One region of the Dactylosporangium sp. NPDC051484 genome, then DNA from elsewhere that is predicted to be linked to it. Evidence: riboswitches for the same ligand, from Rfam matches in the RefSeq annotation. Region 1 holds a riboswitch; each other region holds the start of a gene.
The links. Region 1 has a riboswitch for cyclic di-AMP ahead of AB0367_RS36945 (C39 family peptidase). Riboswitches for the same ligand answer to the same signal wherever they lie in the genome.

Region 1 (7,638 bases):
CGCGATGCCGTTCGCCGTGGCCATGGCGCTGACCTCGGCCACGTCGCCGATCATCTCCCGCCGCCTCGGCGTGCGCGGCACCCTCGCACTGGGCCTGCTGCTGGCCACCGCCGGCCTGCTGGACCTCGCCACCACCGGCGTGCACACCGCGTTCTGGCGCATCGCCGCCGGCACCGCGGTCATCGGCCTCGGCATGGGCATGATGATGGCCCCGGCCAGCCTGCAGATCAGCGGCTCGGTCCCGCCGCGGTTCACCTCGATGGCGAGCGCGCTCAACAGCGTGATCCGCGAGCTGGGCGGCGTGCTGGGCATCGCGGTCCTCGGCACCGTGGTCTCCTCGGCCTACCGTTCCTCCGTCGGCACCTCCCTGCCAGGCTCCGCCCTTCTGTCAGGCACCGACCTGCCCACCGCGCACGGGGTGGCGGCGAGCCTCCCGGCGCCCGCCGCGCGGCACGTCATCGAGGTCGCCGACCGCGCCTTCACCGACGCGATGGACCGCGGCACGCTCATCGCGGCCGGGATCGCCTTCCTGATGGCGCTCGCGGTGCTGGTCGTGCGGCCCGCCCGGCGACCCGCCGGTGAGCCCGGCGCCGAGGTCCCCGAGCCGCGGCCCGCCCTGCAGACGGCATGATGAGGTGATGAAGGCGGAACCGACAGGTCCGGCGGGGGGCCGCACCCGCAACCGGCGCGGTGAGGGCGCCCTGCTGCGCGACGAGATCGTGGCCGCAGCTGAGCGGCTGCTGGAACGCGAGGGCAACGAGGAGGCGCTCACCCTGCGCTCGGTGGCCCGGGAGGCGGGCATCTCCGCCCCGTCGATCTATACCCACTTCGCCGACCGCGACGCCATCGTCGAGGCCGTGCTCGACATCGCCTTCGAGCGGCTGCGCCTGCTGGTCCTCGACGCCGCCCAGGCCGTCGAGGACCCGGTCGAGCGGCTGCTGGCCGGCTGCCACGCGTACGCGAACTTCGGCATGGACGACCCCGCGCGCTACCGCGTCCTCTTCGGCCGGCAGCGGGCCGACCGCCCGGCGATCGGGTCGCCGAAGGACATCGGCGAGCTGCCCGAGGTGTGGCGGCGCCGGCTCGACTCGTTCATGGTGCTCGTCGACGCGCTGGCCGAGTGCGTCAAGGCGGGCCGGTCGGGCAGCACCGACCCGTTCGCCGACGCCACCACCGTGTGGACGTCGCTGCACGGCGCGGTGACGATGCGCCAGTTCATCCCCGGCTTCCCGCTGCCGCCGCTGGACGCCACCGTCGACGACCTGGTGCGGCGCATCGCGCTGATCCGCTCGTGACGCTGCTCGATCGGCTGCGAGGCCCCGTCGAGGACGCGGCCCGGGCGCTGCTCGGCTGCCGCCTCACCGCCGGCGGGGTCACGGTGCGGCTCACGGAGGTCGAGGCGTACTCCGGCACCGGCGAGGACCCCGCCTCCCACGCGCACCGCGGCCGCACCCCGCGCAACGCCATCATGTTCGGGCCGGCCGGCTACGCGTACGTCTACTTCACCTATGGCATGCACTACTGCATGAACGTCGTCTGCGGCGCCGACGGGACCGCCTCCGCCGTGCTGCTGCGGGCCGCAGAGGTGGTCGGCGGAATCGACACGGCGCGCTCGCGCCGGCCGGCCGCGCGTCGCGACGCCGACCTGGCCCGCGGCCCCGCCCGGCTGTGCAGCGCGCTGGCGATCGACAGCACCTTCTACGGGACGTACCTGCTCGGCGGGCACCTCGTCGAGCCCGCCGAGCCCGAGCCGCCCAGCCGGATCGCGTCCGGGCCCCGGGTCGGCGTGACGGGCGCGCACGACAAGCCGTGGCGCTTCTGGCTGGAGGGCGATCCGACGGTCAGCGAGTACCGCCGCCACGTCCCGCGATCGCGCAAGGTCTGAACCGGCGACCAGGCCCCGCCGCGGGTGCGGCGGGGCCCTGGACGGCTCCGGCTGCTCGCAACTTCTCGCGTCCGGCTACCAGGAGGCCTCGCGGTGCGGCACGCGGTCCTCGTCCGGCAGGCGGATCGTCGCGGACCGCGGCGGGCGCAGGTACTCCGACTCCGTCACCTGTTCCCCCCACTCCGTGTCACCGCCGTCGGGGTCGGTCTCCTGGGTCGACACCACCGCCACGAACGTGCCGGGGCCGGCGCCGTGCCAGTGCCACTCGCCGGCCGCCACGACGACCGTGTCGCCGGCCCGCACCTCGTGGACCGGGCCGCCCCGGCGCTGCACCCGGCCCACGCCGTGCAGGATGTGCAGCACCCGGCCGTACGGGCTGCGGTGCCACGCCGTGCGCGCGCCGGGGTTGAACTGGGCATGGAACGTCGCCAGGCGCGACGGTTCCATCGCGGTGACGTCCCTGCCGATCCAGGCCACGCCGGAGTACCGCTGCTGCGGCGCCGGCCGGCTGGTGCTCGGGACGCGAATGACCTCCATCTCGGTGTCCTCCTCCGGGCCCTCTAGGCCTTGGTGTAGTCCGCCCACGACAAGTCCCACGCCGTCCAGCCGTCGCCCGGGTCCAGCGGCACCTCGGTGTTGCGCGTGGTCACCGGGTCGCCGACCAGCACCGACTCGTACAGCCACCTCGCGTTGCCCGTGGAGACGTTGGTGCAGCCGTGCGAGACGTTGCGCACGCCCTGGTCGCCGACCGACCACGGCGCCGCGTGGATGTACTGACCGCCCCAGGTCAGGCGCATGGCGTACTCGACGGTGGTGGTGTACTCCGGCGTCTTGAACAACGCCGTCGACTCCCGCGACATGATCACGGTGGTGCCGCTCGAACTCGGCGTGGACGACTTGCCCAGGCTGACGGGCATGGTCTTCACGAGCGCGTCGTTGTGGTACACGCTCAGCTGTTTGGTGGCGTTGTCGATGTCGATCGTGAGCTTGCGGCCGATCGTGATCGTCGCGGAGGCGTCCTCGTCGGCGTGGCCGTCGCCGATCGGCACGCCGTTGAGCGCCTTGCGAGCGGTGATCTTCGTGCCCGGCTGCCAGTAGTGCTCCGGCCGGAACATCACCTGCTTGCCGTTGAACCAGTGCCACACCCCGGGCTGGGGCGGGTCGCTCGTCACGAACAGCCGCTGTTGCACGGCGGCCCGGTTCTCCGGCGGTACGTCGGTGGCGAACTCCACGACGATCGGCATCGCGACGCCGTAGGTCCCGCCGTTGATGACGTTCAGTTCCGTGCTGACCGCCGGACCGGTCGGCTTCGCCGCCGTGGTGAAGGTCGACTGCCTGGTCACCGGCTTGCCGTCGGCGCCGATGGCGGTCACCTTCGCCGTATACGTGGTGCCGTAGCGAAGTGCGGTGTCGGGCACCCAGGACGACCCGTCCGCCCGCGACGCGCCGGAGATCTTCTGACCGGTCGCGTCGATGAGGGAGATGTCGGTGACCCGTCCATCCTTGACCTTGGTGCCGATCTCGGCGCTGATCGGCACCGCGGCGTCGCCCGCCGCCGGCGTGAGGGAAAGTCCCACCGGCACCGTCGGTGGTGCGGTGGACTTGGTCGCTGTGCGTTTGCGATGCGACGAGACGTCGCATGCGGACAGCGCCGGCTGTGCCGCCACCGCGAGGATGAGCAGCGCGGTGACGGACCGGCCTGGGCGCCTCATGTTCTCTGCCGTTGTCTGCACATGGGGGCATCGTCGTACCGGCCCGGGCGAGGCCGGGCCGGCAAACGAGTGACAACGGGTGGGATAGCGAATCCTCGCCCAGCGTTACATGGTGGCGTCGGCGATCTGCGTCGCCAGCCCCTCCCACTTCGCGTAGGCGTCCGGGAAGGCCGAGCGCTGCACCTTCTGCGCCGCGACCGTGACGGCGTAGTCGCCCCAGCCCGGGATCGCCAGCAGCGCCGCGTAGAACCGGCGGGCCGACTCGTGCGGGTTCATCAACTGCTCGACCGAGCCCCAGTTCGGCCGTTGCTGGAACAGCCCGACCGAGTCGTAGTCGTACCCGACGCCCTCGTTCGGCCGGTTCAGCGACTCCGGCAGGTTGGGGTTGGCCAGGTTGCGCAGGTGGCTCTCCTGCAGGGCGGTGGCGAGCGCCACGACGGCCGCGCGCTTGGGCAGGTTCTCCCGCTTGGCCACGTCGACGATCGCGACCGCGTTGTCCATCTCGGCCTGGGTCAGCCCGCCGACGGGCGCCACCCTGGTCGGCGACGGCGCGGCCGCCGGCGGCGCGCCGCCCTGACCGGTGGCCTTCTTGTCGGTGGACCCCTGTCCGGTGGCCTTGGGGCCAGCGGCCTTCGGATTGGCGGCCTTGGGGTCGGTGCCCTTCGAGCGTCCCGACGAGCGCCCTGCGCGCTCGTCGGCGCGCGGCGCCTCGGCCTGGTCCGTGCCGGCCCCCTCCTGCGCGCTCAGGCTCACCGCGCCGCCCGATGCGGCCGGGGGGTCCGAGGACGTCAGCGTCGAGGTCAGCCCGAACGCCGCCACGGCGACGATCGTCGCGGCCACGGCGGTGCGGCGTGCCCCCGCCGGCATGGCCGCGGCGAGGCGCACGGGGCCGGATGCGAGCAGGCGCGTGCGCCCGGCCGCGAACGCGCGAGCGGACCCGGATGCGAGCGTGCGGGCCGGCCCGGATGCGAGGACGCGGGCGGACCCTGCGGCGAGCGCCCGGGCCGGCGCGGATGCGAGCACGCGTGCGGACCCGGATGCGAGCACGCGTACCGGCCCGGACGCGAGCAGCCGCTCGGGATCGGGCACGAGGTTGCGAAGGTGCGCGGCATGACGGCCGCCGCGAGACCGCAGATGGCGTGGGTCGTGTTCGGCCACGTCGCTGAGCTGCGGGTTTTCGTCATCACCAGCGAGCATCCGGCGAGACTAGGACCGCAACGACGCAGGGGTGATTTTGGGGATGAGAAACGGCGCCAGGGCCGTGTGCGCCCCGTCGCCCGACCCGGCGGCGCCGCGCCCGGTGGCCGAATCACCAGGGGGTGAAACGGCCTCTGACCGGTGTGTTTACGGTTTTCGAATCCGCTGCGGCCTCCGTTGCCCACCTGGGTGACCCCGTAGCGGATCCGCTGAGTCGTGCGCGCGCACGAGCCGGGGAACCATGCACCACCCGGGGTGAATCCACGGGGCCCACGGCCCCGGGAAGGGCGAGCTTCCCGCCCGAACCCGTCAGCTAACCCGGTAGGCGGCACCGGAAGGAGCTCGCGTGTTGCCCCATGAATCGAGGTACCCGTGACGTACCTCTACAAACCTCGCCACTCTGGACGCGTCCCCCGGTTTCGGCGCATCCACGTCGTGGCCGTCGCGGCGGGCCTGGCCGCCGCGGCCGGCATCGGCGCCGCCGCCCTGCAGCAGTCCTCGACACCGGCCAGTGCCGCCGGCACCCAGACCCTGACCGGCGCGGAATCCACGGTCACCCTCGGCGACGCCCCGGCCGCCCGCCAGAAGCAGCGTGACCAGGCGGTGCCCGACGCGGCGAGCGTCCCCAAGGCGGGCGCGGCCAAGCCGACCGCCACCGCACAGGCCGGCGTCGGGACCACCTCCACCGCGCCGCCGCCGGCGGCCACCTCCACCGCGCCCCCGCAGCAGAAGGAACTCTCCTATCAGTTCGCCTGGCAGGAGAACTACTACTTCTGCGGCCCGGCCGCCACGCGCATCGCCCTCACCGCGCGGGGGGTCTTCCAGTCGCAGTCCCAGGTCGCGCAGAGCCTCGGCACCACCGTCAACGGCACCAACTCGGCCGAGGACACCACGCGGGCGCTCAACTCCTCCACCGGGACGTCCTTCTACAAGTCACACTTCATCACCGGGCAGACGGCCACCCAGGCTGACGTCGACCAGCTCAAGGCAGCGGTGCTCAACGCGATCAACCACGGGTACGCGGTGGTCGCCAACATCGCCGGGTCCACGGTGGACGACGCCGGACACGGCCACTCCTACCCCGGCGGGCACTTCCTGACGATCGTCGGGTACCGCGACGGCGGCCAGACCGTGAAGATCGCGGATCCGGCCGACGCCCAGGGCGCCGGCTCGTACATGCTGTCCCTGGACAAGATGGCCGACTGGATCGCCCAGCGCGGCTACTCGGCCTGATCCCGGCCCCAGATCCGGCGCGCCGTCCACTGTGGACGGCGCGCCGTCCCGGCCCCGTCAGCCCAGGGCACGTGCCCGGCTCGGGGCCGGGAAGCCCTGCACCGGCTGGCCGCGCAGCGTCGCCGCCATGGTCTGCGCCACGGCCCCGTTGACCGAGCTGGAGACCCCGCCGCCGACGTAGTCGTTCGGGTTGTCCACGTTCACCGCGATGCCGGCCGCCGCGATCTGCGGCGTGAACCCCACGAACGTCTCGGTCGCGTTGTTCTCCGAGCTTCCCGTCTTGCCCGCGACCGGGCGCCCGCTCAGGATGCCGGACACGGCCTCGGCCGTGCCGCCGTCGCACCTGCCGTACGACGAGCCCTTGCTGACCGGGCACCGCGCCGCGTCGGTGGCCGCGGCCGCCACGTCGGGGTCGACCGCCTGCTTGCACTTCGGACCGGCGGCGTCGGCCGGCCGGCCGTCCGGGTCGGTGATCGACAGCACCGGCAGCGGCTGGCAGTACAACCCGCCGGCGGCGACGGCCGCGTAGGCGTTGGCGAGGTCCAGCGGCGTGGTCAAGGCCGTACCGAGGGTGAACGAGCCCCAGCCTTCCGCCTTCGCCGCCAGCGACACGTCCAGGTCGCCGCGGAACACGATGCCGAGCCGCTGCGCCATCTCCACCGCGCGCCGGGCGCCGATCTGCTGCTCCAGCCACACGAAGTAGGTGTTGACCGAGCGGCCGAAGCCGTTCCACATCGTGCGTTCGCCGTCCATCCAGCTCGGGCTGTCGTTGGCCGGGCACCAGTGCCCGCCGCAGCTGGCCCCGGCGCTGCCCGGCCAGTTGGTCACGATCCGGGCCGGCGCGTTGAACCGGGTGCTCAGCGGCAGGCCGGCCTCCAGCGCGGCGAGCATCGTGAACATCTTGAACGTCGAGCCGGCCTGGTAGCCGTCCACGCCGGAGCCGCCCGAGATGAGCTGATTGACGGTGTTGGGGTACTGCGGGTGCTCCCGCGGGTTGGCCTCCAGGCTGAAGTGGCGGTTGACGGCCATCGCCAGCACCCGGCCGCTGCCGGGCTGGACCACGGCGAGCGGCACCGAGCGCGCGCTGCCGTAGCCGTAGACGCCCAGCGACTGGGCGAGCGCGGTCGCCTGCACGTTCGGGTCCAGCGAGGTGACCACCGTGTAGCCGCCGGTGCGCAGGTTCTCGTCGCGGTCCATCGCCGTCGCGCCGAACTCGGGCTGGCTGTTCCACCACTGACGGAAGTAGTCGCAGAAGAAGCCCCAGTCGTTGTGCTCCCGCGCCACCGACGTGCAGTCGTTGGGCAGCCGGCGCTCGGTCAGCTTGAGCTGCGTGCCCTTCGCGGCGGTCGCCTCCGCGGGCGTGATCACGCGCATCTTCGCCATCGACTCGAGCGTGTACGCGCGCCGCTTCAGGGCCGTCTCGCGGTCGCCGGTGAGCGGGTTGTCCGCGTCCGGGGACTGCAGCAGGCCGGCCAGCAGTGCCGCCTCCGGGAGCGTCAGCTCGGCCGGGACCTTGCCGAAGTACGTCTGGCTGGCGGCGTAGATGCCGTAGGCGCCGGAGCCGAAGTAGGAGATGTTGAGGTACCGCCGCAGGATCTCGGCCTTGCTCAT
Region 2 (7,638 bases), on a different contig from region 1:
CGCGACTACTTCCTGCCGGTCGCGGCCGAGAAAGACTTCATCAACGTCGACGAGCAGAGCGAGCCGCCGCCGGTCAGCGCGGCACTGATCAGCCTGGTGCTGCTGGTCGTGGCGCTGATCGCGGTCGTCGGCGACGCCAAGATCGTGTCACCGGCCATCGAGGCCGGCGTGCAGGCCGCGCACCTGCCGCAGTCGGTGGTGGGCGTCGTCATCGCACTGCTGGTGCTGCTACCCGAGACGATCGCCGCCGCGCGCGCCGCGCAGCGCGACCGGGTGCAGGTCAGCCTGAATCTCGCCCTCGGCTCGGCGATCGCGAGCATCGGGCTCACCATCCCGGCGATCGCCGTCGCCTCGATCTGGATCGGCCAGCCGCTGGTGCTGGGCCTGGGTGGCACGCAGATGGTGCTGCTCGCGCTCACCGGCATCATCGGCGTGCTCACGGTGCTCCCCGGCCGCGCCACGCTCATGCAGGCGGGCATTCACCTGCTCGTGTTCGCCGCCTACCTCTTCCTCGCCGCGAGCCCGTGAACCGTGGTCGCACGGGCTCGCGGCGAGGAAGAGGGCGCTCGTGCGACGCTCAGACGTTGCGGCGGTACTGGCCGCCCACCTCGAAGAACGCATCGCTGATCTGGCCGAGGGTGCAGTACCGCACGGCGTCCATCAGAGCGTCGAAGACGTTGTCGCCCTGGCCGGCCGCCGTCTTCAGCCGCTCCAGTGCCGCCGGGGCCTGCGCGGCGTTGCGGGTCGTGAAGTCGGCGAGCCGGCGAACCTGCGACTCCTTCTCGTCCTCGGTCGCGCGGGCGAGTTCCAGGCCGGTCGTCGCCTCGTCGCCGCCGGGCGCGCCGAGGAACGTGTTGACCCCGATGATGGGCAGCGACCCGTCGTGCTTGCGCTGCTCGTACAGCATCGACTCGTCCTGGATACGGCCGCGCTGGTAGCCGGTCTCCATCGCGCCGAGCACGCCGCCGCGTTCGGAGATGCGGTCGAACTCGGCCAGGACCGCCTCCTCGACGAGGTCGGTGAGCAGGTCCACGATGTACGAGCCCTGCAGCGCGTTCTCCGTCACGGACAGGCCCCATTCGGCGTCAATGATCATCTGAATCGCGAGGGCCCGGCGCACCGACTGGGCGCTGGGGGTGGTCACGGCCTCGTCATAGGCGTTGGTGTGCAGGCTGTTGGCGTTGTCGTAGATGGCGCACAGGGCCTGCAGCGTGGTGCGGATGTCGTTGAAGTCCATCTCCTGGGCGTGCAGCGAGCGGCCCGACGTCTGGATGTGGTACTTCAGCTTCTGCGAGCGATCGTCGGCGCCGTAGCGCTCACGCATGGCGACGGCCCAGATGCGGCGGGCGACCCGGCCGATGACAGTGTATTCGGCGTCCATGCCGTTGGAGAAGAAGAACGACAGGTTGGGCGCGAAGTCGTTCACGTCCATCCCCCGGGCGCGGTACGCCTCGACGTAGGTGAAGCCGTTGGCGAGGGTGAACGCGAGCTGGCTGATCGGGTTGGCGCCGGCCTCGGCGATGTGGTAGCCGCTGATGCTGACCGAGTAGAAGTTGCGCACCCGGTTGGTGATGAACCACTCCTGGATGTCGGCCATGCAGCGCAGCGCGAACTCGGTGGAGAAGATGCAGGTGTTCTGGCCCTGGTCCTCCTTGAGGATGTCGGCCTGGACGGTGCCGCGCACGGTGGACACGGTCCGCGCCCGGATCGCCGCCGCCTCCTGCGCGTCCGGCTCCCGCCCGTGCTCAGCCGTGAACGCCGCGGTCTGCTGGTCGATCGCGGCGTTGAGGAACATCGCCAGGATCGTCGGCGCCGGCCCGTTGATCGTCATGGAGACCGACGTCTTCGGGTCACACAGGTCGAAGCCGGCGTACAGCTCGCGCATGTCGTCGAGGGTGGCGATCGACACTCCCGAGGTGCCGACCTTGCCGTAGATGTCCGGGCGCCGGTCGGGATCGCGGCCATACAGGGTCACCGAGTCGAAGGCCGTCGACAGCCGCGTCGCCGGCTGGCCGGCGCTGAGCAGGTGGAAGCGCTGGTTGGTGCGGAAGGGGTCGCCCTCCCCCGCGAACATGCGGGCCGGCGCCTCGCCGGTGCGCTTGAGCGGGAAGACCCCGGCGGTGAACGGGAACGCGCCGGGCAGGTTCTCCGCGCGCAGGAACCGGACCAGCTCGCCGTCGTCGCCGTCGCGGGGCAGCGCGACGCGCGGGATGCGGCTGCCGGAGAGCGTCTGGCGGGTCAGGGGGCTACGGATCTCCGTCTCCCGGACCCGGTAGACGAATTCGTCGCCGCGGTACGCCTCGCGGGTCGCCGGCCACGCGTCGAGCAGTTCACGGACCTCGCCGGAGAGCTCCCGCTCCGTCGCCTCCAACAGCTGGGCGACGGCCTCCTCGCCGGGCAGCAGGTCACGGGCGGTGGTGAGGTGCTGACGGCGCCGGGCGACGGCGGCCTGCGCCGTGGTGGTCGCGTGGTAGCCGCGCACCGCCTCGGCGACCTCCGACAGGTATCGCTCCCGGCCCTTGGGCAGCGCCGACGTCAGCCCGGTCGACACCCGCCCGGCGACGGGGGTCAGCACGCCCGGGAAACTGGGGAACCCGTGCCCGGACAGCAGTTCCTTGAGGTGGTGGTACAGCGCGGTCACCCCGTCGTCGCCGAAGCGGGCGGCGCTCGTGCCGAAGACCGGCATCTCATCCCATGGCGTGCCGAACTGTTCGCGGTTGCGCACCAGCTGCCGGGCGACGTCGCGTCGCGCGTCCTCGCCGCCGCGGCGCTCGAACTTGTTGATCGCCACGACGTCGGCGAGGTCGAGCATGTCGATCTTCTCGAGCTGGCTGGCGGCGCCGAAGTCGGGCGTCATGACGTACAGCGAGACGTTGGAGTAGCCGGTGATGGCCGCGTCGCCCTGGCCGATGCCGGGCGTCTCGACGATGACGAGGTCGTTGCCGGCGGCCTGGCACGCGGCGACGACGTCGGCCAGATGCGCGGGAACGGTGCCGTCCTGCACGCGGGTCGCCAGCGACCGGAAGTAGACCACCCCGGGCGCGATGCTGTTCATCCGGATGCGGTCGCCGAGCAGCGCCCCGCCGCCGCGGCGGCGGGTCGGGTCGATGGCGACCACGGCGACCCGCAGCTTGTCCTCGCAGTCGCGGCGCAGCCGCCGGACCAGCTCGTCGGTCAGCGACGACTTGCCGGAGCCGCCCGTGCCGGTGATGCCGAGCACCGGCACGGGGCGCCGGCGGGCCGCCTCCCCCACCGCGGCGGCCAGGTCCGGGTCGGCGCCCGCCTGCAGCGTGGTGATCGCCCGGGACAGGGCCGTCTCGTCGCCGGCCAGCAGCGCCGCCACGTCGACCTGGCCGCGCACCGGGTCCGTGTCGCACTCGCGGATCAGCACGTTGATCATGCCGGGCAGGCCCAGCCGCTGGCCCTCCTGCGGGCTGAAGATGCGCACACCGCGCTCGCGCAGGGCCGCGATCTCCTCCGGCACGATCACGCCGCCGCCACCGCCGTAGACCCGCACGTGCCCGGCGCCGCGCTCGGCGAGCCGGTCGACGAGGTATTCGAAGTACTCGACGTGTCCGCCCTGGTAGGACGAGATCGCCACGCCCTGCACGTCCTCCTGCACGGCCGCGGTGACGACCTCGTCGACGCTGCGGTCGTGCCCGAGGTGAATCACCTCGGCGCCCTGAGCCTGCAGCAGCCGGCGCATGACGTTGATGGCTGCGTCATGGCCGTCGAAGAGGCTCGCCGCGGTGACGAAGCGGACGGGATTGGCCGGCACGTGGAGACTCATGGGCTAGATAGTAGGGTGTCCGACTATATGACGTCCACACAGCTACCCCGACCGCTATCATGACCTTCGTGTCGACCAATAGCGGCCTTCCCCTCGACCCGATCGCCGAGGCACGCCGGCTGTGGGCCGAGCACGGCTGGGCACACGCCGCCGACGGCATGGCCGCGGTCACGTCCCTCATGCGCGCCCACCAGATCGCGCTGGCCCGCGTCGAGGCGGTGCTCAAGCCCCACGGCGTGACCTTCGCCCGATACGAGGTGCTGATGCTGCTGTATTTCAGCCGCAAGTCCTCGCTGCCCATGGCCCTCATCGGCGAGCGGCTCCAGGTGCACCCGACCAGCGTCACCAACGCCGTCGACCGCCTCGAGGCCGCCGGGCTCGTGCGGCGCACCCCACACCCGGCCGACCGCCGCTCGACCATCGTCGAGCTGCTCGACGCGGGGCGCGAGCTCGCCGAGGCCGCGACGGCCGAGCTCAACACCGAGGTCTTCGCCGCACCCTGGCTGGCACCGGCGACCGTCGGCTCACTCATCGAGGTGATCACGGAGCTGCGCCGCAACGCCGGCGACTTCTGACCCGGCCGAGCCAGGAGCGGGCATCGATCGGCGCGCACCGCCCGTCATCCCCGCCGCGGGCGAATCCATCCGTCGCCCAGCCGGAACGACAGCCGCCACCAGGCAAAACGTTCGCGGCGAGGGCAGAACGCCGGGCCGCCGCGCGCACCTTGTCAGTTCCCCGCAGGGGGTTCACCTACGTATACGCAGCCGTTATGGTCATGACGTTCGCTGCGTCGGCCGTCACTGTGGAGGGTGACACCGCGGCGGACCCGCTGAGTCGTGCTCGCACGAACCGGGGAACCAAGCGCAACTGGGGTGAATCCGAGCGGCCACGCGCCGTGAGGTAGGGCGATCCTCCCGCCCGAATCCGTCAGCTAACCCGGTAGGCGGTATCGGAAGGAGCATCACGTGCACACCCTCGCCCTCGCATGGCGTCACACCTCGACCCGCGGCCCCGGAAGCCGACCGGCACAGCAAGGGCATCGCCCGGTCCGGTAACCGTTCCCGGCGCGCCCACCGGTCGCACCGGCACACCAGGCACCCACCCCACCGTCCCCTGTGGACGGGCGATGGCCCGTGCCCTCGTTCCGTGCCGGCCCGCACCAGCGGCGCCGCCGTCCGCAGTCCAGCAGCAGCCGCGTTCTCAGCACAACTGTCGAGGTTCTCGTGAAATACCGCAAGCAACACCGTCCACCGGTCGTGAGGTCGCCTCATGCCTGCCGATGAGCCCGAGCCGCGCCGGCGCGGCCTGCGTCACCTGCGACGTTACCGCCGCGGCCGCCACTCGGCGGCCCGCACGAGGACCGGCCTGTACTCGGCCGGGGTCGTCATCGCGTTCGCGGCGATCGGTTCGCTGTTCCTATCCCCGTCGCCCGGCACCGCACCGGACAACACCGTGGCACAGGCCGAAACCGCGTATCAGAGCGACGGCGAACGGGCGGCGGACGCCGAGAACCGCGCGTCGCGTGGCGACGCGCGCAGGGGCGACGAGCCCGGCCGGCAGCCGTCGTCCCCGGCCGGCACGCAGCCGAAGCAGTCACCGGCGCAGAGCCCTCCGTCACCCGCGAATACCACTGCCGCGGCCCCGCCGAAGCCGGCCACGTCGTCGCCGACGGTCCACAGCCCCGTCGGCGGGCTGGCCCAGACCGAGATGAACAACGCCGTCACGATCATCCAGGTCGGGCAGCAACTGGACCTGCCGCACCGCGCCTTCGTGGTGGCGATCGCGACCGCGTTGCAGGAAAGCCATCTGCGCAACCTCGCGAACCCCAACGTGCCGGACTCGCTCAACCTGCCCAACGAGGGCGTCGGGAGCGACCACGACTCGGTCGGCCTGTTCCAGCAGCGGCCGAACTGGGGTAGCGTCACCCAGCTGATGAATCCGGCCGAGTCCGCGCGCCGCTTCTACGCGGCGCTGATGAAGGTCTCCGGCTGGGAGCAGATGCCGGTCACCGTGGCGGCGCAGACGGTGCAGGTGTCGGCGTTCCCGGACGCCTACGCCAAGTGGCAGACCCTCGCGGAGCAGGTCGTGAGCGCCGTCGCGTAGTACATGCCGCCGGCTGCGGCGCCCGGCGGGGCGCCGCAGCCGCAGGCTCAGCGCGGTCTTCCTCCTGGCCGCACGGAGGTTCCCGGCGGATGGCGGGAAACTTGCGGTACGTGGCAATCTCGCCACTGTCGGCCCGGACCCGGCGGTGCGACGCTGCACGGGCGACGGAAGGGGGCGGTATGGCCGAGGGGAACCACCGCGTGGTCGTGCTGGTGCTCGACGGGGCGAAGCCGCTCGACGTGGGCATCCCGGCCCAGGTGTTCACCAGCCGCCCGAGCATGCCCTACGAGGTGCACGTGTGCGGCGCCGCCCCGGGCCTCGTCACCGGCGGCGACGGCCTGTCCTACCAAGTGGCCGAGGGGCTCGACGCCTTCGCCGCCGCCGACACGATCTTCCCGCTCAACCGCCGGACACGCCCACCACGTCACCGGCGTGGTGGGCGCGCTGCAGCGCTACGGCTGCCTGGGCTACCCTGCGGACATGCTGCTGGAGGCCCCCGACGAGATGCACCAGGTGACGGTCGACGAGCAGTCGCCGCGCGACGCCGAGACCGGCGCGGTGACGTCCTGAGCACCGCCTGGACCGAGCCCGGGGCCTTCGAGGAGGCGCCCGGCGTCCACCGCATCCCGCTGCCGCTGCCGCAGGACGGCCTGCGGGCGGTCAACGTGTACGCGCTCGCCGTCGCCGACGATCTCGTCCTCATCGACGCCGGTTGGGCCATCCCCGAGTCGCGGGCCCGGCTGATCGATGCCCTCGACGGGCTGGGCCACGCACCGGCGGACATCCGCAGGTTCCTCGTCACGCACGTGCACCGCGACCACTACACGCAGGCGGTCGCCCTGCGCCGCGAGTTCGGCACCCGGATCAGCCTCGGCGCCGGCGAGCGCACGACGATCGAGCACGCGCACGACGCCAACCGGCCGACGCTCGAGGGCCAGCTGCGCATCCTCGCACAGATGGGCGCGCAGGACCTCGTGCGGGAGATCGCCGCCAGTGTGCCGAGCGGCTCGCCGGAGGACCAGCGGCGGTTCTGGGAGTACCCCGACGACTGGTTCGACGGCCAGGAGACGCTCCAGGTCGCCGGGCGGACCCTCACGGTGCTGCCGACGCCCGGCCACACCAACGGTCACGTGGTGTTTCACGACGAGGCCGCGGGCGTGCTGTTCGCCGGCGACCACGTACTGCCCGAGATCACCCCGTCGATCGGCTTCGACGCCGCCGTCGCGCCCAATCCGCTGCGCGACTACCTGGGTTCGCTGGCGCTGATCCGCTCCCGGCCCGACGCGCTGTTGCTGCCCGCGCACGGCCCGGCGGCCCCGAGCGTGCACCGCCGCGTCGACGAGCTGGTCGAGCACCACGGCGCCCGCCTGGAGCAGACCGAGAAGGCGGTCGCCAGCGGCGCGGAGACCGGGCTGGAGGTCACTGCGCGGCTGCCGTGGACCCGCCGCGAGCGCCGCTTCGACGACCTCGACCTGTTCAACCGGATGCTGGCCGTCTGTGAGACCGCCGCCCACCTCGAGCTCCTGGTCTCGCAGGGCCGCCTGCACGCCGAGCGTGACCAGTCCCTGGACGGCCCGATCCGGCGGTTCCGCACCGCCTGACCGGGCCGCACGGCCGCTCGAAGCCCTCATCGCCCATGACGGCGCCGCTGCGCCGCGCGTAGCGCGCGGCGTGCGGCGCCATGCGGTCCTGAGCCTGAGCCGGCATCAGACCAACATCAAGCAAACATCAGGCCGACATTTCAA
Region 3 (7,638 bases), on a different contig from region 1:
GGACTGGATGTCCTGGGGCCCGCTGATGGTGTTGCCGACCCACTTGAGCTTCACCTTGCCGCCGAAGTAGCCGAGGTGCTCGGCCACCTCCGGCAGCGTGACCTGGTTGGCCCAGCCCTGGTACCGCAGGGTGGTGACGCCCGAGGCATCGGGCTCGCTGCCGCTGGCCTCGGCCGAGCCGCACGCCGACAGCGCGGCCGCCGCCACGACGGCGAGGATCGCCAGCGCCCCGGCCGCGGGCCGGCCCCGTTCGTTTCGCAGACTCATCTTCTGTGTCCTGTTCGTGCCGGCCGTCACGCGACGGCCGGGAGAGAGATGGCCGGCGTGTAGTGCGAAGCGTCGCCGGAAATGGAGTAGCTCGCCTTGCCGTGTACGCCGACCGGGATTTCACCGGCGACCGTGACACGATTCAGGCGGCGCGGAAGATCGTCGTAGTTGTCGATCGCATAATGCTGCGTGATGCGGTTGTCGAAGATGACGAGTTCACGCAGCGACCACCGCCACCGCAGCACGTTCTCGGGTCGCGTGACATACGACTGCAGCAGCCGGAGAATGTCGCGCGACTCGGCGCTGGAGAGCCCGACGATCCGGCTGGTGAAACCGCCGATGAACAGCCCCCGCTCGCCGGTGAGCGGGTGCACGCGCACGACGGGGTGCACCGTCTCGTAGCCGATGGAGGTGAACTGCGCCCGGCGCTGCCGCGCGCTCTCGTCCAGCGACTCCGGCGCCACGGCGTAGTCGTAGTCGTTGGTGTGCACCGCCCACAGCGTCTCGGCGAACGCGCGCAGCGGCTCCGGGAGGTCCCGGTAGGCCGCGGCCGCGTTGGCGATCAGCGTCTCGCCGCCGTACGGCGGCAGCACGATGCTGCGCAGCGTGCTGACCTGCGGCGGGCTGACCACGAAGGTGACGTCCGTGTGCCAGTGGTTCGCCCGGCCCCGCTCGCTGTCGACCGGCAGCACGTTGGGCGCACCCGGCTCCGAGGGCACCGTCGGATGGGCGGTGGTGAGCTCGCCGAAGTAGCGGGCGAAGCGCTCCTGGCCGGCGTCGTCGAGGTCGACGTCTTTGAACACGAGCGCCTTGTGCTCATTCAGCGCGGTGCGGATCGCGGCGACGGTCTCCCCGTCCAGCTCGTCGCCGATGTTCACGCCGCTGATTTCGGCCCCGATACGGGCGGTGACCTTACGGACGGAAAGTGCGGTGAGGCTGCCTGTTGCCATCGCGATTTCTCCTAGAATCTGCGTTCGGGCACGCGAACGGCATCGTTACGGCGCTCATGCGGCCGTACGATTGTGAAGATGGCGCGGTAAGACCGGAAATCACCGCACCGGAGAAGCAGTGTCGATCAACGACACTGCATGGACACCGACAACATGTTGTCGATGACGCGTCGCCTCGTGAAGGCGATGTGTCGGGGCGAGAAGAGTCGCCCGGGTCCGGTCATGCATCGATCGTCGCCGTGCGTCGATATGCATGTCAACTTTCCACGGAACTAAATTAAGTCGATTTCCCCGGGTTCCCGGCACAGCTGGGCCGGGCGGCTTTGGTCACGCCCGTCCTCCCGTCCTCCCGTCCTCCCGCCCGTCCTCCGGCCCGGCGCCCGGCCCGCGGCGTCCGTCGCGGCGACGTCCCGGTCGCCGGTGTCCGTCAGCGGGAACCGCGTAGGTCTCGCCGAGGGCTCCATGCCCGCCCATCGTTGTCCAATGTAGACGATCCGGGCGTGTCATCCTGCTTTCGCGGCCATTTTCGTTGAGATCGCCTCATGGTGGACTGCCGTTCGGGGCGGCGGGTTCGGTTGGGTTCTGGGATAATTACATCCATGGGGCAGCTGGGATTGTTTTCGAGGACGGAGTTGGCTGCCATGCGCGACCGAACCAGGTCGCGTCGTTATTGTCCGGCGAATGAGCAGTTCCGCCGGGAGCATGCTCGGCATCGGGAATGGGGCCTGGCCAGGCGGCACGCCGAGAAGCTGCGCCGTCTGCGCGGTGACACCCCGCCGGCGGTCATCGACCAGCGTGGCGGATCGGCGCAGGGGCCGGTGCCGCCCTCGCCGCCTCCGCCGGTCACGCCGCCTGACCAGGCACGACCTGACCAGGCGCGACGTTCCGAGAGCAGCCCTGCGGCAAACGACTGCGGTCCCGAGCCGCGTCACGTGGACGGTGACGGGCGGCCCGGCCCTGTCCCGAAGCGTCGTCGCGCATCCACGCTCGTCCGGGGAAAGCCGCACCCGCCACAGCTGCGCCGGCCCGCCGGCCCGGCAACGCCTCGAATGGTCGGCGGCAATATACGGCCACCGGTGTATCGTGGCCGTCTTTCGGCAACGCTGCGCACGGTCGGGCGGCATGTCCGCCGAATGCTCCGCACGGCGGGAACAAGCAATCGCTGTTCCCATGGGCCGCCGGTGTGGATTCCCGATTGATGCTATTTCAGTGAGCATGCCGTCGGGATGCGGCCGCCACGGGCATACCGTCCACGTCGGACAGTGCTGGAAGCTGGGCGAAGCCCTCGACAGATGAGGACTTCGTCCGTGGTGCCTGTCGTGCCGTCCTCTGCCGCGCCGAGGAACTGGTCCACTACGTGTCGCGCCTGCCGGCCACCGAACGCCGCACCCGCCGCGGAACCCGGGCGCTGACCTGCTGCCACCAAGCGCTGCTGGTGCTGGTGTGGTTCCGCAACAACGAGGACAAGTCCCTGCCCGGGAGCCGGGCGGCTCCCGGACCACCGCGTACCGGGATGTTGCCGAGGGGATCGAAGCGCTAGCCGCGATACCCGACTGGCCCCGGACAACCCATGGGTCATGCTGTATGTGGAGCGCTGGCTCGAGGCGCCGATGCGGATGCCCGACGGAACCCTGACCCACCGGACGAAGGGAACGCCGCAGGCCGGTCCGATCTCCCCGTTGATCGCTAACGTCTTCCTGCACTACGGCTTCGACACCTGGATGAGCCGGGAGCTTCCCGGGATCGGGTTCGAGCGGTTCGCGGATGATGTGGTGGTCCACTGCGTGACCGAACGCCAAGCGCACCGGGTGCGCCAGGTGATCGGTTGTCGGTTCGCGGGCATCGGGTTGCGGTTGCACCCGGACAAGACGCGCATTGTGTATTGCAAGGACGATCGGCGTCGCTTGGACTACGACCAGGTGACGTTCACGTTCTGTGGGTACGCGTTTGGTCCCCGGAAGGCATGGGACAAGAGTCGTGGGAAGGCCCGGACCGGGTTTCTGCCCGCGGCGGCCCCGGGGAAGCTGACGGATATGAGCCGTAAGGTCGCGTCCTGACGGCTGCATCGACGCACGACCGGCAACCTCGCTGACCTTGCAGAGGAGATCAATCCGGCCCTGCGGGGCTGATGCGTTGGGCGAGGTGGAAGTACAAGCGACTCAGACGCAGCGAAGCCCGAGCGCGGGCCTGGCTACAGGGCGTCCGGCAACGGTCGCCTGGCCTGTTCGCGCACTGGGCGCTGCGGGATTCCCCCCGGGTCCCCGGCACTGAAGCGGCGACCGGTCAGGCGGCCGCCGGCAACTGGGCTTCAAGCGGACGGAGGTCGTTGTTTTGGATCATGACGGACTTCGTTCACCGGGTATTCGGTCGGCACTACGAGACTCCCTAGTAGAACGTGCTGGCCGAGGAGTCGAGGTGAGGTCCTTGAAGGACGAGAAGATCGAAGAAGCTGAGCGCTCGAGGCTCTCGCGCCGCCAGTTGGTGAAGTACGCCGGTGTTGGAGCGACCCTGGCGGCGGCGAGCCCGCTGGTCGGTGCGAACGCGGCATGGGCGCAGGACAACGGCCCGGAGGCGGGCAACCGCGGTGGTGGTGGCGGCAGCCGGGTGTGGCGGGCCGGTGACCACCACATCCACTCGGAGTACAGCGGCGACTACGACACGAAGACGAACCCGCCGAAGTTCACCAAGGGTGCCGACGCGGTGTACCCGATCGTCACCAACGCGATCATGGCAAAGAACTTCGGCCTGACGTGGGCGATGTGCACGGACCACGGTGGACCGACGCACTCGAAGGTGAACCTGGAGCAGGCGTACCCCGACCTGCTGCTGTCCCGCCGGCTCGTGCCCGAGGTGCTGCAGTTCTGGGGCATGGAGTTCGACGCGCCGGCGATGGACCACCACACGCTGATGATCCCGCGTCACGACGACGAGGCGAAGATGCTCTACGACCTGGAGAGCAAGTTCGCCAAGAATGACCCGTTCCCGGCGGACCCGAGCCGGAACACCGAGGCGAAGATGGTCGAGTTCCTCAGCTACGCCAAGGGTCTGCGACAGAAGCCCCTGGTGATCGCGCACCACGCCTCCCGGTCGGCCACCGGCTTGGGCGTGTGGGGTCAGGACACCCCGCACGAGTTCCGCAACGGCAACAACGTCGCACCCGACATCTACGTCGGCTTCGAGGGCTCTCCCGGTCACCAGGCCGCTCCGCTCAACGGCGGTGCGCGTGGCGCCTACGGCAACTACCCGACGCACGGCGGCTACGACCAGATGACCGCCCGCGTCGGCGGCCTGTGGGACTCGCTGCTCGGCGAGGGACGCCGGTGGTGGATCACCGCCACCTCCGACTCGCACGTGCACTGGACCCGCGGTGGCGCCGACTTCTGGCCCGGGGAGTACAGCAAGACCTACGTGCTCGCCCGGCAGGACTACGGCGACATCATGGACGGCCTGCGCAACGGCCGGATCTGGGTCACCACCGGTGACCTGATCACCAGCCTCGACCTCACCGCCAGCGGCCAGGGCAAGAACGCCGCGATGGGTGAGACCATCGTGCTGAGCCGGCGTAACCGCTCCGACGTGGAGATCGAGATCAAGTTCCGTCCGCTGGACGGCACGAACCACCACGGGGACCGGCCGCAGGTCCGCCGCGTCGACCTGATCGTCGGCCAGGTCACCGGCCCGTCCGCCAACCTCGACGCCGACACCAACCCCACCACCAAGGTGGTCGCCCGGTTCGGCCCCCGCGACTGGCGCAAGCAGGGCAAGGACTACGTCATCAAGCACACCCTGCGCAACGTCGAGACCGACGTGTACGCCCGCGTCCGCGGCACCAGCACCGACGAGGCCGAGCCACTCGCCGACGGCAAGGAATCGCCGTGGGACGACCTGTGGTTCTACTCGAACCCGGTCTTCGTCCAGTTCCGCTGACGCCGGCGAGCAACTCGGCGAGACGTCCTGGCCGAACCCTGGTGGCTCGGGGACACGGCCGGGCACGGCGGCGCCCAGCATGATGGTCCTCAGCCTCCTGGGCGCCGCCACCCTCACCGCACAGAAGGGCCGCGCGAGACACACGGGGCGCAGGTCATCGACGACGGTGTCCTCCTACGTATCGTAGGAGACGCACTTGTGTGCGCTGGGGGCAGTGCGTAAGGTCTGCTACGGCCGGGCTCCGGCGCCGATCACCTCCGGTCGGTGCGGATGTCCGGCGTCGCCGAGTCGATGCCGAGCCGGGGACCCATCGCGACCTCCCGGGGTTCTGAGCGATCCGCGGTCGGGCGAGCTTCCCGCCCGAAACCCGTCAGCTCACGCGGCAGGCGGCCGACGGAAGAAGGAGCCTGCCCGCACGTGCCGTCCTGCCGTGTCCACGCCGCGCACAACACAGTAATCCCCAGACGGCTGTCCAGCCGGGTGCTGTCGCGTTCCGTCGTCGCGCTCATCGCCGCGGTCGCGGTGTTGTTGGCCGGCACCGGGGCGGCGCGGGCCGAACCGACGCCGGCGGAGCTGGAAAAGCAGATCGACGACATGTGGAACCAGCTCGAGCCCACCATCGAGCAGTACAACCAGGTCCACGCCCAGCTCAAGGACAACCGGGCCAAGGCCGAGGCGCTGCAGCAGCAGCTGCAACCTCTGCAGGCGCAGGTCGACGCGGCGATGGACAAGGTCAGCGACATCGCGGTCCGCCAGTACAAGACCGGCCGGGTCACCACCCTGCAGGTGCTGCTGGCCGGCACCACCCCGACCGACATGCTCGACCAGCTCGCGACGGTCAACGCGATCGCCCGCTACGAACGCGCCCAGATCCAGGGCGTCGCCGAGACCCGGGACAAGCTCGCCGGTGACAAGCAGGCCCTGGATACGCTCATCGCCGAGCAGACCAAACAGGACGCCGAACTCGCGGCGAAGAAGACCCAGATCGAGGGCAAGATCGCCGAGCTGCAGAGGCTGCGCCAGCAGGTGTACGGCAGTAGCGGCGCCACCGGCACCCTGAAGCCCGTCGCCTGCCCTGTCGAATACCTCGGCGGCCCCGGCGGTACCGCGGCGAAGAAGGCCTGCGAGCTCATCGGCAAGCCTTACATCTGGGGTGCGTCCGGCCCGAGAGGCTACGACTGTTCCGGCCTGACCCTCACCGCCTGGGCCGCCGCGGGGGTCACGCTGCGCCACTACACCAAGTGGCAGTGGGATGACACCAAGGCCGTCTCCCGCGCCGACCTGCGCCCCGGCGACCTGGTGTTCTTCTTCAGCGACCTGCACCACGTGGGCCTCTACGTCGGCGGCGGCTGGATGGTGCATGCCCCCACCACCGGCGACCACGTGCGCATGGCCAAACTCGATGGTCGGCCCATCACCGGCTACCGCCGACCCGGCTGACCCGCTCGCGGGGCAAGGGGTATGGATCGACGGGCGAGAAAAGCGGTGTGCCTCACAGGAACCTTTGCCCTGCGTCTGGTGACTATGCAGCGTAGTAGCTTGGTCGAATGGCGAGGAAGGCGGCGAGGTTGGCTGCGCAACTGTGGGGACGAATCGTCCGGAGTACCTTGATCGCCATTGTGGTGGCTGTCGCCGCCGGTGTGGCCCAGATCGTCGCGATCGCGCCGGCCGGCGCGCACACCGCGCTGCACAGCGGTACGCCGGCAGCGGGATCACCGACAGTAGTCGCGGCGGCGCTGCGGTTCGAGGCGACAGGTGTGGTGGCCTCGCTGCTGCCCGTCGTCCTGATGGTCGTCGCGATCGGCGTGGCCGCGGCATTGGCGTTCTGGCCCAGGCGCGGACGAGGCGAGCATGGACCGGCCGAGCCGCCGCCGACCGGCACCGGTGAGCGTGCGGACGCCCTGGACAACCGAGCCTGACCGGAGACGTTCGCGTCGCCGGTCAGCACGGTCGTCGCCGACGTCCCGGGGGCAGGCACCACCCACCGCGCGTCAGTCAGGCCGTGTCGCCTCGTCACCGTCAGGCAGGCGCGAGGTCTCCGGTATCTGGTGCCTCTCGGCCGATGCCAGACGCCGGAGACCTCGATCGTTGTCTTCAGCCGAACAGCCGATCGCCGTACTTGACGACGATGGCCAGCACCAGGACCAGCATCCAGATCACCACGACCATGAGGTCGAGGTTGGCGCGGATCATCGTGGACAGCGCGGCCTGGACGCGGGGCGGGAGGAACAGGTTGCGGTCGCGGATGTTGACGTGGGTGAGGGTGGAGAACACCAGCGTGGTGGACACGGTCACCAGCAGGCACCACGGGCACAATGCCCCGATGTGGAACATCGACTGATAGAGCAGCCAGTACGCGAAGACCAACCCGACGGTGTAGACGACCTGGGCGGCGAACATGAACCCGCGCGGGAAGCGCACGCCGGCCAGGCTCGCCACCGCCAGTGTGATCACCACCGGTTCGGCGATCAACCCGAGAAAGGCGTTCGGGAAC
Region 4 (7,638 bases), on a different contig from region 1:
GGACCCAACGGCGGTTCGCGGCGACACCGGAAGCGCCGCGGCGGTCCCAGGTGGGCGTAGACCTGGCGTCACCAGCGGCTCGCGCCGCGATCCCGCAGCGCCCGGGCGTGCTGCTCCAGCGACACCAGCTCGCTGAACAGCCGCAGGTGGTCCTCGGCGTTGCTCACCGGGTTGATGCGCTGCAGCTTGGACTTGAGCTCGGCGATGGTCCGGTTGAGCGCCATCAGCTGGAGGCGGTTGATCGTCGCCTCGACGTAGCGCGGGTCGGGCTCACCGTCCAGGCGCAGCGGCTCCACCGCCAGCTCCGCGACCAGCGCGCCGGCGGCCAGGTCGAGGCACGCCTCGCGGACCTGTTCGATCCACACCGCGCCGCCGCTGCCACTGGACGCGCCGCCCGCCTCGGCGACCGCGGTGCGCAGGACCGAATACACCGGATGGGTGTACATGTCGGCGCCGACCGCGTCGAACATCGGGCCGGCCAGCGCCGGCTGCTGCAGCGCCAGCTTGAGCGCCTCCCGCTCGACCAGCGCCTCGGCGCTGTCGGGGGCGAGGATGCGCCGCTGCGGCTGGGCGGGCACGGGGTCGGCGACGCCCTTGGCGGCCGCGTTGACCGAGCGCTGCACGGTCTCGAGCTCCATGCCGAGGTCGCCGGCGAGCTTGCGGGCATACTCCGGCCGCAGCGTGCGGTCCTTGATCTTGGCGACCAGGGGCGCGGTCGCCCGCAGCGCGCCGACGCGGCCCTCGGCGGTGTCGAGGTCGAAGCGCTGGATCACCGAGCGCAGCGCGAAGTCGAGCAGCGGCTGGCGGTCGGCGACCAGGTCGCGCACGGCCACATCGCCCTTGGCCAGGCGCAGGTCGCAGGGGTCCATGTTGTCGGGGCCGACCGCGATGAACGTCTGGGCGACGAAGCGCTGGTCGTCCTCGAACGCACGCAACGCCGCCTTCTGCCCGGCCGCGTCCCCGTCGAACGTGAAGATGATCTCGCCGCCGTAGCCGTCGGCGTCCAGCAGCAGCCGGCGCAGCACCGAGATGTGGTCGCCACCGAACGCGGTGCCGCAGGTCGCGACCGCCACCGGCACCCCGGCGAGGTGGCACGCCATCACGTCGGTGTAGCCCTCGACGATGACGACCCGGCTCTGCTTGGCGATCTCCCGTTTGGCCTGGTCGATGCCATAAAGCACGTGCGACTTCTTGTACAGCGGGGTCTCGGGCGTGTTGAGATACTTCGGGCCGTCGTCGTCGTCGAACAGCCGCCGCGCGCCGAAACCGATCACGTCGCCGGAGATGTCCTTGATCGGCCACACCAGCCGGCGGCGGAACCGGTCGATGAGCCCGCCGGAGCGCCCCTCGCGGGAGAGGCCGGCGCTGGTCAGCTCCTGCGCGGAGTATCCCTTCTGGCGCAGGTGCTTGCTCAGGCGATCCCAGCCGTCGGGGGCGAACCCGCACCCGTAGCGCTCGGCGGCCTCCTTGCTGAACCCGCGCTGGGCCAGGAACTCGCGGGCCTGGCGGGCGCCCGGCGTGCCGAGCTGCTCGGCGTAGAACCGGGCGGCCTCGGCGTGCGCGGCGATCAGCCGCTGCTTCTGCCCGGCGGGGCGGATCGGGGCGCTGCCGGCCTCGACGTATCGCAGCTGCAGCCCGGCGCGCGCGGCGAGGCGCTCGACCGACTCGACGAAGCTCAGGTGGTCGTGGTCCATCAGGAACTTGATGGCGTCGCCGCCGGCGCCGCAGCCGTGGCAGAAATACACGTTCCGGGTGGGCGAGACGTTGAACGAGGCGGTCTTCTCGTCGTGGAACGGGCACAGGCCCTTGAGGTTGCCACCGCCCGCGGAACGCAGCGTGACGTGCTCGGAGATCACGTCCTCGATCGACGTGCGCTCCCGGACCAGGGCGATGTCCTCATCCTTGATCTTGCCGGCCACTCCCCACCTCCCACCGGTCCGACGCCTACATCCTGCCTCGTGGCACCGACAATTTACGACTCGCGGGACGGCGGCGGGTTGCCGGGCCGTGCCATGCTGCGCCCATGCCGATCGAGTCCGGGCCGCAACGGCCGCCCGTCGCGCCGTGGTATCGCCGGCGCTGGGTGATGATCGCCACGCTTGGGCTCTCCGGCCGTCTGCCCGACGATCGGCGCCGCCGCCGGCGCGCCCTGCGCCGCCTGACGGTCGCCGCCGTCCTCGTGGCCGCCCTGGTGCTCGTGCCGACGGCCTGGATCCGCGCCGAGGCCTCCGGCCGGGTCGTCCCGGCGGACCGCGCCCCGGCGGCGGATGTGGCGATCGTGTTCGGCGCTCAGCTCGAGAACGGCGGCAAGGAGCCGATGTCGTTCCTGCGCAACCGGCTCGACGCGGCGGCCGCGCTGATCTCCTCCGGCAAGGTGAAGGCGCTGCTGATCTCCGGTGACGCGGGCGGCGGCTCCGGCAACGAGGTCGAGGCGATGAGCGACTACCTCGCGGCGCGGGGCGTGGACCCGGCCCGGCTGGTGCTCGACCCATATGGCCTGGACACCTACGACACGTGCCGGCGCGCCCACGACGTGTACGGCGTCGACCGCGCACTCCTGGTCAGTCAGGACGCGCATCTGTACCGCGCGGTCACCCTCTGCAGAGGTGTCGGCGTCGACGCGTGGGGCGTGCCGGCCGGCTGCCGGGGCTGCCAGCGGGTGACGATCTGGTACAACGAGACCAGAGAGGTCGGGGCCGGTTGGAAGGCCGCGTGGGACGCGATGCGGCATCGGCCGCCGGCCGTGCAGTCCCCGCCGGATCAGGCACTCCGGCAGGCGGTGGCCGCACACACTCCATAGTGGATGACGCGCCGAGCGGGACGACACGCGAGACTTCGCGCGACACGCCAGACGGGCGACAACCGTCCTCGCCACACCCGCCCGCCATCGCCGTTTTCGCCGTGCGCGGCCGGACACTTCGGCATACTTGACCAGGTCCTTGGGCGCCGCATCGACGCGGCCGGATCTGTCAGGTGCGATGCGATGGGTGGTGCGAGTCCGGTGACGGCGTGCGTGCGCATGGGGCGCCCTGCGAAACGGGTTGGGCGGCGCGGCTGATGGTGATCGTGCTACGGACCACTGACGACGTCCTGCGCTGGTCCGGCGGCCTCGTCGGCCCGCCGCTGCGCGCGGCGATCGGGCGGCTGCCCGAGCCGTCCCGCGAGGTCGCCGAGCTGCAGCTGGGCTGGCACTGCGGCCGCGACGCGCCGGGCGCTTCGCTGCACAGCGCGCTCACCCTGGTGTGCGCGGCCGCGGTCGGCGGCGACCCGCACGACGCGGTGCCATCCGCCGTCGCGGTCGAGCTCATGCATCACTGGGCGGCGATCCGCCGCGACCTGGTCGACGGGCGCTCCGACGGGGCCGCGTGGAGCGTGGTCGGCACCCAGCCGGCGGCGCTGGGCGGCGAGGCGCTGCTCGCCCTCGCGTTCGACGTCGTGGCCACCGGCGACCCCACCCACATCGCGCCGGGCCGGCCGCGGCAGCGCTCCGGACAGCCGGGGCCGGACCGGGCCATGATGCGCATCCTGGGCGATACCGTGCAGGAGCTCCTGCACGGCCAGCACGCCTCGCTCGCGCTGCGCGAGACCCGCCCGGACTTCGCCGCGCAGGAGCGCACCGACCTGCTGCGCGACTGCCTGGCCATGGTGGAGCAGCGCACCGGCGCGCTGTTCGGCTGCGCCTGCGCCCTCGGCGCCGTGGCCGGCGGCGGCAGGGCGGAACAGGTCGAGCGGCTGCGCCTGTTCGGCGTCCGGCTGGGCCTCGCCGTGCAGTTCACCGAGGACCTGCTGGGCATCTGGGCCGACGACGGCCCGGGCCGGCCGGCATACCCGGACCTGCGCCGCCGCCGGCGCTCGCTGCCCGTCGCCGCGGCGATCGCGGCCGGCGCCGACGAGCTGACCGGGCTGTTCGACGGCCGGGGCCGGCTCAGCGACGCCGACGCCGAGCGCGCGGCGAAGACGATCGAGCAGGCCGGCGCCCGCGACTGGTGTCGCCGCCAGGCCGAGGAGCTGCTCTCCCAGGCGCTGCTCACCCTGGACCTGGCCTCCCCGTCACCCGCCTCGGTGGCCGAGCTCGTCGCGCTGGCCCGCCGCGCGACCGCCGCGCCGCGCTGAGCGCCGCGGCGGACGCGCCGGTCGGTCAATTGATGGCGGCCACGACCTTTGCGGCCCGGTCGGCGTGCTTCTGGTACGCCCCTGGGAACGCCGAGCGCTGCACCGCCTGAGCGGCGGCCGTCACGCTCATGTTCTGCCAGCCCTTGACCCTGCTCAGCGCGTTGTAGAACAGCATCGCCGAGTGGGCCGGGTTCATGAGCTCGACCACGGTGCCCCAGCCCTGGCTGGCGCGCTGCTGGAACAGCCCGACCGAGTCGTGGTCCTGCGAGACGCCCTCGTGCGGCAGCTTCAGCGAGGCCGGCACGGCGCGGCTGGCGACGTTGTAGAGGTCGCTCTCCTGCATCGCGGTGGCGACGGCGACGACGAGAGCCCTGGTGGGCAGGCCCTGGGCGCGGCCCTGCCGCACGATCGTCACGGCGTTGTTCATCTGGGTCTGGTCGAGCCCGGCGACCGGGCGCGGCGGCTGTGGCGCGGCCGGCCCGGTCGGCCCGGTCGGCGTGGTCGGTGTGGCCGGCGCGGCTGACATGGTCGGCATGGTCGCGGACGCGGTGGGCGACGCCTCGGCCGCCGAGCCGGCGGCGGTGCCCTCCAGCAGCGGCGACACGAGCGCCGCGTCGTACGCGTAGGCGGACGCGGCGACCGCGACCGGCGGGTGCACGGCCGGCGGCCGGCCGGCGGAGCCCGTGGCGAACAGCGTCGCGGACAGCACGACGACGGACACGGCCCCGATTCGCACAGGCGGGCCGACCCGCCGGTGTCTGGGCTGGAACTGGCGCGGTAGTGACTTCACGTAAGCGATTCCTCATCGAAGACGGCGCGATCTGGGCGCACGGCAGGACGCCGCGGCGTCAGCGCGCGAAACGGAACGGCGCGGAAACGGCTGCGCGGGAAGGCTGCGAAAGAGCGCGCGGACGGAGAGCGCGCAAAGACGGCACGAATAGACGGCACGGAAATACGGCGCGGAAAATACGGCGCGAATCAGCGCACGGTGAAGCACACGCCGGTGCGGGCGTGCGAAGGACTACGCACGGGAGAGGGCGCGCGGTATCGGCGCGATCCCACGACTCGGCCGGGGTCGCGCGGCGATTGGGCGTCGATCAGCGTTGGAGCGCGGCCAGGGCGTTACGTCCTGGCGTTCACCCGTCCTAGAGCATGGCGGCGGGCGGCCGCTGTCGGAGCATGGAGATGCAGCACGAACAGTTCTCCTTCCGGTGCCGCCTACCGGGTTAGCTGACGGGTTCGGACGGGAGGATTCGCCCTACCGTGACTCGGTCACGGATACACCCCAAGGACTGCATGGGTCCCCGGCCCGCGTTGCCGAAGTGCGCTGTGCGACTCGGCGGTGCGGCTCGACGGCGCCCACCCGGCGGCACCGTGATCGGCGCACGTCGACCGAGCAGACGACCCGACCATACTGGGCGGTTTCCGCCTCAGCCAGCCACAGCACCGGGATCCCACCCGATGCGCCGACATGCTCACCGTACGCTGTCACCCGGCCGGTCATCTTGTCCGTCATCCGGTTACCGTGCAGCGTCCGCGACCGTGTCGTCCGTCACGGCGACGCCGCCGCTGACGCACGGCGGCGGACACGGCCCGCTGCCTAGGGTTGGGGCATGAGCATCCCCTCGGTGAGGCTGAACTCCGGCCTCGACATGCCCGTCGTCGGCTACGGCACCTACCCGCTCAAGGGCCGCCGCGCCACGGATGCGGTCCTCGCCGCGATCGGTTCCGGCTACCGCCTGATCGACACCGCAGCTTCATACGACAACGAGGACGCCGTCGGCGCCGCCGTGCGCGAGTCGGGCCTGCCTCGCGCCGAGCTCTTCATCACGACCAAACTGCGCGGCAGCGACCAGGGCCGCGGCTCCACCCGGGCCGGCCTGCAGCGCTCGCTGGAGCGCCTCGGCCTGGACTACGTCGACCTCTACCTCATCCACTGGCCGCTGCCCGCGGTCGGTCGCTATGTGGAGTCGTACGCCGAGATGGCCGAGCTGCAGCGCGAGGGCCTGATCCGCTCGCTGGGCGTGTCGAACTTCCTGCCGGAGCACCTCGACGCCGTCGTGGCCGAGACCGGCATCCAGCCGGCCGTCGACCAGCTGCAGGTCTCCCCCTCGCACCCACGGCCGGAACTCGTCGCCGCGGTACAGCGGACCGGCACCGTGGCCCAGGCGTGGAGCCCGCTTGAGCGCAACACCGGCATCCTCGAGCACTCGTCGGTCGCCGCGATCGCCGGCCGCCTCGACGTCACCAGCGCCCAGGTCGTGCTGCGCTGGCTGCTACAACGCGACGTCACCGTGATCCCGCACTCCGGCAGCCCGGACCGCCAGCGCACCAACGCCGACCTGTTCGGCTTCGAACTGACCGCCGACGACATGGCCGCGATCGACGCCCTCGACACCTGCGTCCCGGTCAAGCAGGACCCCCGGACCTGGGAAGAGTTCTAGCACGATCCGCCCGCCCGCAGCCGGTTCGTGAGCCTCGTCCCTCTCCGGCCTCGTCGGCGCTCGTGCCTATTGGTCATCGGCCTTGTCATGGTGGATGGCCGCTGGCCGTTACGCCCGGACCTACCACCGAACGTGTACACATTCGGGTACACTTTCAGGGTGCGCATGGAGACGCTGTCGGTACGTGAGACCCGCGAACGGTTGTCGAGGCTGCTCGACCGCTTTCGAAGTGGGGACCGCACTCCCATCGGGGTCGGTTCCCACCGCAAGACCGAGGCGGTCATGATTCCGGTCGAGGTGTATGACGAGCTCACGGCGGAGCGATCAAGTTCGGTGACTCAGGCGACCGCCTCCCTCCGGGCCGAAGGGCTGACGCCAAGCGATGAAGCGGCGGCGATCACGCAACGGTGGGCCCGCGGCGAGATCAGCACCATGCAGATGAGAGCGATGATCCGCCGATTGCACGGCATCACATAAGCAAGGATCCGTACAGCGACCCAGCCACCGGAGTGCTGTACAACCACTTGGGCATCACCGACGCCGGGGCGCTGCGCCGCATCGAAGCCGACCTGAGCTACGCCGCCATCGTCGACCTCGGCACACGCGCGCTGCCGGGCGATTACGACCTCGCCCACCTCCAGGCGTTCCACCGCGAGATCTTCGGCGACATCTATCCATGGGCCGGGACGATCCGGTCGGTCGGAATCGCCAGAACCGAACCGTTCTGCCTCCCGCAGCACATTCAGCCCTATTCCGCCGAGGTGTTCTCGACGGTTGCGAAGGAATCACATCTTCGCGGCCTGGCCCGAAGCGTTTTCGTCGACCGTTTGACGCACTACCTCGCCGAGGTGAACGCGATCCACCCCTTCCGCGAGGGAAACGGGCGCACTCAGCGCGCATTCTTCCGCCAGCTCGCACGGCAGGCCGGATGGCCGATCGACTGGTCCCGGTTGGATCCCGACGAGAACAACGCTGCCTCGATCGCGTCCCTCCGCGGCGACAACACGCTGCTTCGGTCCATGCTGGACGGCCTCACGCCGCATTGACCCACCGGCGTCAGCCGCCGGAGTCGTCGAGTTCG

Region 2: linked by a shared signal. The riboswitch ahead of AB0367_RS18160 (hypothetical protein) and the one ahead of AB0367_RS36945 (C39 family peptidase) in region 1 are both predicted to bind cyclic di-AMP.
Region 3: linked by a shared signal. The riboswitch ahead of AB0367_RS04120 (NlpC/P60 family protein) and the one ahead of AB0367_RS36945 (C39 family peptidase) in region 1 are both predicted to bind cyclic di-AMP.
Region 4: linked by a shared signal. The riboswitch ahead of AB0367_RS26255 (hypothetical protein) and the one ahead of AB0367_RS36945 (C39 family peptidase) in region 1 are both predicted to bind cyclic di-AMP.

What each region holds. Positions count from the first base shown of each region.
Region 1 is NZ_JBFAZX010000050.1:12,818-20,455, reverse strand. Features, by position in the region: gene AB0367_RS36975 (MFS transporter) at 1-631, shown strand, start outside; gene AB0367_RS36970 (TetR/AcrR family transcriptional regulator) at 639-1,295, shown strand; gene AB0367_RS36965 (DNA-3-methyladenine glycosylase) at 1,292-1,885, shown strand; gene AB0367_RS36960 (cupin domain-containing protein) at 1,961-2,422, opposite strand; gene AB0367_RS36955 (Ig-like domain-containing protein) at 2,446-3,597, opposite strand; gene AB0367_RS36950 (hypothetical protein) at 3,703-4,794, opposite strand; cyclic di-AMP (ydaO/yuaA leader) riboswitch at 4,992-5,137, shown strand; gene AB0367_RS36945 (C39 family peptidase) at 5,167-6,027, shown strand; gene AB0367_RS36940 (transglycosylase domain-containing protein) at 6,085-7,638, opposite strand, start outside.
Region 2 is NZ_JBFAZX010000009.1:121,011-128,648, reverse strand. Features, by position in the region: gene AB0367_RS18175 (ionic transporter y4hA) at 1-528, shown strand, start outside; gene icmF (fused isobutyryl-CoA mutase/GTPase IcmF) at 578-3,790, opposite strand; gene AB0367_RS18165 (MarR family transcriptional regulator) at 3,859-4,365, shown strand; cyclic di-AMP (ydaO/yuaA leader) riboswitch at 4,608-4,751, shown strand; gene AB0367_RS18160 (hypothetical protein) at 5,060-5,893, shown strand; gene AB0367_RS18155 (MBL fold metallo-hydrolase) at 6,073-7,494, shown strand.
Region 3 is NZ_JBFAZX010000002.1:28,434-36,071, reverse strand. Features, by position in the region: gene AB0367_RS04145 (ABC transporter substrate-binding protein) at 1-267, opposite strand, end outside; gene AB0367_RS04140 (TauD/TfdA family dioxygenase) at 294-1,217, opposite strand; partial or broken gene AB0367_RS04135 (IS5/IS1182 family transposase) at 2,566-2,759, shown strand; gene AB0367_RS04130 (reverse transcriptase domain-containing protein) at 2,804-3,274, shown strand; gene AB0367_RS04125 (phosphoesterase) at 3,633-5,144, shown strand; cyclic di-AMP (ydaO/yuaA leader) riboswitch at 5,416-5,549, shown strand; gene AB0367_RS04120 (NlpC/P60 family protein) at 5,562-6,584, shown strand; gene AB0367_RS04115 (hypothetical protein) at 6,752-7,063, shown strand; gene AB0367_RS04110 (vitamin K epoxide reductase family protein) at 7,239-7,638, opposite strand, start outside.
Region 4 is NZ_JBFAZX010000019.1:36,108-43,745, reverse strand. Features, by position in the region: gene dnaG (DNA primase) at 69-1,919, opposite strand; gene AB0367_RS26265 (ElyC/SanA/YdcF family protein) at 2,024-2,800, shown strand; gene AB0367_RS26260 (polyprenyl synthetase family protein) at 3,058-4,113, shown strand; gene AB0367_RS26255 (hypothetical protein) at 4,139-4,834, opposite strand; cyclic di-AMP (ydaO/yuaA leader) riboswitch at 5,314-5,465, opposite strand; gene AB0367_RS26250 (aldo/keto reductase) at 5,727-6,557, shown strand; gene AB0367_RS26245 (hypothetical protein) at 6,723-7,034, shown strand; gene AB0367_RS26240 (Fic family protein) at 7,082-7,603, shown strand.